Flammeovirga agarivorans: one gene and its partner. The protein of the gene in region 1 interacts with the protein of each later gene in a pairwise test. Links are inferred from orthologs where the notes say so. Each region holds a gene or a part of one and is shown on either strand. Other genes may lie near its edges. The genes, in order: rlmN and ftsZ.

Region 1 (3,287 bases):
CTAACTATGAAATTTTATTATTTACTCACTCAATTATTTCTTCCATTTTCACTATTCGCAATTCAGGAAGACTGTAAAGAAATCTCCAAAAAAGAGTATACAAAGGTAATATCTACTTTTCATGAATTACCTGAAGATATCTACAGTGTAAAAGCTAAAGAATTTACAGAGGTATACTGTATGAACAGTAAATCTGTACATGAGTTAGCTGCCATATTTAAATCAGATCATGAGCGTATAGAGTATTTATACCACGCATATGCTTATGTAGAGGATTGGTCAGATTTACATACAATGCATTTTCATTTCGAAGATAGCTTATACTTAGAACGATTTGTCTCTTTTGTACAAAGCTTTGAAAGTGACATGTCAAATATTTCAGAAGATTTAGCAAGAATAGAATCCGAAATGATCACCGATTATGTTTTGGAAGAAATACCAGAAGAACAGAGAGTAGTTTATGTGGATGGGTATAGAGGTAAAATTGGAGCAGATAAACCCATGAGTAATGATGTGTTTCAAAAGTTATTTAGAGACCTTCAAGTTCATGATATCCCTAAGGATAAAATAAACTTATTTGATAATAGAATTCAAAATCATGGTATTTCTGTGACACAGCTTCAAATCGTATTAAATTTATTCAGTTTTGAAACCGATAAAATGAAAGTTTTTAATACTTCATTAAGCTCAATATATGATTTAGATAATCTATATAAAGTTAAAGGTCAGTTTATCAATTTCTTTTATAAAAAAGAGATAGATGATATAACTAGTACTCAATTAGAGAGTTTGGCAACCGATGAAATCACAAAAGATGATCATGTAATTTATCAGAAGAACTAACTAATGGGAAGTGTGATTTGAAAGGTTTACGATAACAACACCTATAAGTATAAAAGCTATACCAATAATTGTTGGCCAATTCAGTGGTTCTTTATAGAAAAAATATCCGATAGTAGTAATGCAAATAATGCCAATACCAGACCACAAAGCATACGTGATTCCGATAGGAATACTTTTTACAGCTAACGATAAGAAATAAAAAGAAATACCATATCCAATCACTGTAATGACTGAGGGTATTAGTTTAGTAAATCCTTCTGATGCTTTTAGTGTTGATGTAGCGATAATTTCAGAGATAATCGCAATAAAAAGAAATAACCAATGCATAATGCTAAAAGTAAAAAAGACTAGAACCTTCTCCAGTTCTAGCCTTTATAAATTTATTTTTTCTTGTTCTTATCTTTGTTGGCTAATTGGCCGCAGGCAGCATCAATATCTTTACCACGGCTTCTTCTAATATGAACGTTAACACCTTTTTTAGAAAGGTAGTCAGCGAATTTCTGAATTTTATCAACTTTAGCATTTAAGAAATCTGCTTCAGAAATAGGGTTGTATTCTATTATATTGACCTTAGATGGTAAGTGTTTTGTGAATTGATACAACTCTTCAGCATCTTGAATTGAATCATTGAAATTATTAAAAACAATGTATTCGTAAGTAACTGGACTTTTAGTTTTACTAAAGAAATACTTTAATGCATCACGCAGAACGTTAAGATTATTTTGCTCATTGATAGGCATAATCTTGTTTCTCTTCTCATCATTTGCTGCGTGTAGAGACAAGGCTAGGTTGAATTTTACATTGTCATCACCAAGCTTTTTAATCATTTTAGCAACACCTGCAGTAGAAACTGTGATACGTTTAGCAGACATACCTAATCCATTAGGAGAAGTAATTTTCTCTACTGATTCTAGAACATTTTTGTAGTTTAATAGAGGTTCTCCCATACCCATGTATACAATGTTGGATAACCCAGTATTAAAGTTCTCCATTGCTTGTTCATTGATAGCAACTACTTGATCATAGATTTCAGCGGCATCTAAGTTTCTCTTACGATCCATGTATCCTGTAGCACAGAAAGAGCATGTTAAAGAACAGCCAACTTGTGATGAAATACAAGCTGTCATTCTTGGTTCAGCAGGGATAAGTACACCTTCTACTAAATGCTTATCATGTAATTGAAAAGCAGATTTAATCGTACCATCACTACTTTTTTGTGCTTTGAAGGTTGAAATTGGCAGGATCTCAAAGTTCTCACTTAGAAGTTCTCTAGTTTTCTTTGAGAGGTTGGTCATTTCATCAAAAGATTTTACAGAGCTTTTCCATAGCCAATCCTGGATTTGCTTTGCTCTAAAACCCTTTTCACCATTTTCAGTAAGGAAATCCTTTATTTGATCAGGAGTCATTTTACGGATATCCTTTTTCTTCGTTTTAATCATGGATGTATATATATACTAATTGTTTTCTTAATGCAAATATAACTTTTTGATTTAGAGAGTAAAAAGCCCGAACCTCAATGCGAAGTTCGGGCTTTTCAATGAAAATTAGAAAAACTGTTAAGTTTTAGAAAGGAATTACTCCATTGCTTCTAACTTTTTGTTTACAGCTTCTAATTTGTCATTTTCTTTTGTCATATAGTAGATTCTAGAAAGAAGTACTAAGTATTTGCTTTCGTCTGGAGCAAGTTCAGAAACTTTCTCAGCGTATGGAGCAGCTAACTTAGAGTATTCTAACATTTTAGCATCTAATTCTTTTGCTTTTGCAGGATCAGCATAGTTCATACCTTTCATTGGTAAGTCTTGCTTCTCTTTGTTATAAGCAGCAGCTCTGTTGTAATATAAAGCACCTAAGTTGAATAAACCATTCTTGCTCTCAGGATTGATATCAATTACTTTTTTGTATTGAGCAACAGCCATTTCGAAGTATTCTTCAGCTTTTGCAGACTCTTCAGACTCACGAGCTTTTTCAGCAGCTTGATCATAAAGAACTGCTAAGTTGAAGTTCATACCTTCGTCGTTTGGAGTTTCCGCTAAAGCAGATTTAACAGAAGCGATTGCATCATCTAATTTGTTAAGCTTCACATAGTAAGCAACCATTTGTGAAGTTAAAGTAGGGTTACCAGGGTTGTTTTTAGCACCCTCGATAGCGATTTCTAAACATTTCTCGTAAGCAACGTTTGCTTGAGCTGTTAATTCTTCAACTTCTTTGTTTGCTGCGTCTAAAGTAGTTTGAGCTTTTGTGATCTCAGCAGTAGCTTCTTCTACTTCTTTTTGAGCAGTTGCTGCTTTTTGACGAGCAGAACCATATTTACGTCCACCACCTTTAGTGTAGTACTCATAACGTTCTTGAGATTGCTCTTTTTGTTTAGTAGCTTTCTCAATAGTACCTTCAGCATCTCTGATTTCATACTTTAACTCGTCGATACGCTCTTCAGCAGGACCAGC
Region 2 (3,272 bases), on another replicon or contig:
AATTTGGTCAGTCTATGGCTGCAAATACTAAAGATTCTGAAGTAGTAGAAATTCCAGGAATCAATAATAGAACTCCAAAAGAGGTATCTATTAAGAACCTAGCCTATATCATTGAGGCAAGAATGGAGGAAATTATTGATTTAATTAAAGCAGAACTTAAAGATTCTGGATATATGGATAAGTTGGCTGGCGGTTTAGTATTAACTGGTGGTGGATCAAAACTTAGAAATATCCAGCATTTATTTGAATATAAGATTGGTTTGGATACTCGTATTGGTTATCCGACAGCTTTCTTAGGAAAATCAGATCGATCTGAAAAAGTGAAAGATCCAAAATTTGCTACAGCATTAGGCTTAGCATTGGCAGGGTTTAAAGCTTTAGATCAGAGAGAAGAAGATCGTCCAAGAAAAATGTATCAACAACCGATTCAAGACGAGAAAACAACATCATATTCAGAAAGAACTAAAGTTGCGGATACTTCTGCTGCAAGAGGAAAGAATATTTTCTCAGATTTTCTTCAAAAGGCAAAAGACCTTTTGATAGATGATTATGATGATACAGAAGATTATAAAGATTAATACTTTATTTTAAATAGTTCTAGGTTGAACTATAATTTTTGTGTATTTTCATATAGGAAAGATGATATTTTTTTTAAATACTTATTTAAAGAATGTAAATCTTTCAAATTATGCTATTATTTTAGCAAAAGTTTTAACAAAAGAGCAACATGGATTCCTTTTAAAAGGATCCTAAATTTATAAATTTTTTGAGTCTATGACTGAAACGAGCTACGAGTTTGATATGTCTAGCAACTCTGCTGCCAATAAAATCATCAAAGTGGTTGGTGTTGGTGGAGGCGGTGGTAACGCCGTGCGACACATGTATGAACTAGGAATTCACGATGTGGATTTCTTTATCGCTAACACAGATAAACAGGCATTAGAGTCTAGTCCTGTACCTAATAAAGTACAATTAGGTTTAGAACTAACTTCAGGTCTTGGTGCGGGAGCAAAGCCAGAAATTGGTAGAGAGTCTGCATTAGAGACTAAAGATGATATTAAACAATTTCTTTCGAACGGTACTAAGATGGTGTTCATCACTGCAGGTATGGGTGGTGGAACAGGTACAGGTGCAGCTCCTGTTATCGCAGAAATTGCTCGTAGCTTGAACATTCTTACAGTAGGTATTGTTACAATGCCTTTTAGATTTGAAGGAAAACCAAAAGAAAGAAGAGCACTTCAAGGTATCGAAGAATTAAAAGAACATTGTGATACTGTTCTTGTTATTCTAAACGAGAAATTGAAAGAGGTTTACGGTAGATCTTCAATGAGAGAAGCATTTTCTCAAGCAGATAATGTTTTAGCTCGTGCTGCAAAATCTATTGCAGAGATTATCACTGTAGACGCATATATCAACGTCGATTTTGAAGATGTTAATACAGTAATGAGAGATGCGGGTACTGCCGTAATGGGCTCATCTATTGAGTCTGGTGAAGACCGTGCAATTAGAGCTACTGAAGCTGCAATTGCGTCTCCATTATTGAATAATACTGATATTACTAATGCGAAGTACATTTTACTAAGTTTAGTTGTAAGTGATTATGACAACTTAGATATGAGTGAACTTGAGCAGGTGACAAGTTATATTCAAGACAGAGCAGGTGAAGAAGCTGAGGTGATCTTTGGTGTAGCTAAAGACGAATCATTAGGCGATGCAATTAGCGTTACAGTTATTGCTACAGGTTTTGAAGAAGATAAAGATAAGTCACCTTCAGATTTTTTTAACAAAGGGGAGTCTGGTTTAGGAAATAAGACAAGTAGAATTTCTACTTCAATTCCTACAAAAACACCTGAACCAATCTCTACAAAGGAGGAAACTACTCCAGTTGTTGAAGAAAAATCTACAGAATCAGTTGAAGAAACTCCTGTAGCAGAAACTTCGGCGGCTCCCCAGGTTGAGGAAAAAGTAGAAGCAAAACCACAAAAAACGGTTTACTCACTTAATGATGAATATGAAGCAAGCTCTGCAGCATCAATATCTAATGATGATAATGTTGAAGAGACTGCAACACCAACATCACAAAACTTAAGTAGTTATAAAAAGTTTGACTCAATGAAAGAAATTTCAAATGATGAATTGAAAGATTTGAGAGACATTCCAGCTTACTTAAGAAGAGGAGTTAAATTGAATCCTACAAAAAATAATGAAGAAGATACAGAGGAATAATCTTATCTAATTCAAAAAAAGGGTTGATATCTACTAGATATCAACCCTTTTTAGTTTATGACTATTTTTGTAGTCTAGTTTTGTATATCAAATTTAATATTGTTCCTAGCATAACAAGGAGCATACCTAAGATTACTTCAATACTAAAGAATTCTCCAAAGAAGAATATACCATAAAGAGCTCCGTAAATCACACTTGTATAATTCATACTTGAAACTGTTGCAGCATCATCATCAGATTGATAGGCTTTAGTGAGTAGTATTTGGCCAATTTGAGATAAAATTCCAATGCTTAGTAATGCTATCCAAGTCCACCCTGTTGGGGTAACCCAATCAAAATAACACCATAACCCTGTTATTGGTACGGCTACAAATGGGAAGTAAAAAACAACGACGACAGGATTTTCTTTACCTTTTAATTTTCCTATTACAGTATATGCAGCAGCAGAACCAATTGCTCCACTGATAGCAATGGCTAGGTATAGAGGATCTACCCTTGGATCAAAACCCTTGATTAATACTACTCCAACAATACTTAAACTCATAAATAATAGCTGAGCGGGTTTAAGAGGTTGTTTTAAAAAGAGCATAGCAAAAATTGCTGTGAATAAAGGTGCTAAATTTTGCAATACTACAGCTGTAGCTAATGGTAGATTTTGAAAACTGGCAAAGACTAAAACAAGAGAAACGGTTCCAAAAAATCCTCTGAGAAATAACATCTTCTGATTGTTACCCCATAAGTAAACACTTGCTTTTTTGAGGGTAACATAACTTAAGACTAGAGAGACTAAAGCCCTGAAAAAAACTACTTCTTGAGGTGGTATTTGAGGAATCGATTTGACGATTAACTGCATGGTAGTCATGACTAAAGCAGCTAATAACATTTGTTTGGCTCCTGTACCAATATGTAATTTCATGTATTTGTATCTTTCGCGTCTAATATTAATTGCAATGTTAACTGAATTTTCCTAATATTTTTGATCAACTGATAATTGTCAGTAATGAATTCAGAATTGCTAACGAAATTTGTAGCATCTCAGAATTATA

What was found.
Region 2: the proteins of rlmN (region 1) and ftsZ interact in binary tests that used the Escherichia coli proteins (3 or more experiments, as listed by UniProt). The link is inferred for Flammeovirga agarivorans from one-to-one orthologs.

Annotation. Positions count from the first base shown.
Region 1 is NZ_JABAIL010000015.1:414-3,700, forward strand. What follows is about bases 254-3,202. They hold rlmN (23S rRNA (adenine(2503)-C(2))-methyltransferase RlmN), read right to left. Parts: upstream 2,283-3,202; coding sequence 1,224-2,282; downstream 254-1,223. Other genes in these bases: HGP29_RS26325 (DUF4476 domain-containing protein), read left to right, coding at 254-843; HGP29_RS26330 (DMT family transporter), read right to left, coding at 844-1,173; HGP29_RS26340 (tetratricopeptide repeat protein), read right to left, coding at 2,418-3,202. In the rest of the region: more of HGP29_RS26325, read left to right, coding at 7-253; more of HGP29_RS26340, read right to left, coding at 3,203-3,287.
Region 2 is NZ_JABAIL010000001.1:639,585-642,856, forward strand. Bases 67-3,000 are described here. They hold ftsZ (cell division protein FtsZ), read left to right. Parts: upstream 67-774; coding sequence 775-2,226; downstream 2,227-3,000. Other genes in these bases: ftsA (cell division protein FtsA), read left to right, coding at 67-578; HGP29_RS02685 (DMT family transporter), read right to left, coding at 2,288-3,000. Also shown: more of ftsA, read left to right, coding at 1-66; more of HGP29_RS02685, read right to left, coding at 3,001-3,142. UniProt on the Escherichia coli protein: Essential cell division protein that forms a contractile ring structure (Z ring) at the future cell division site. The regulation of the ring assembly controls the timing and the location of cell division.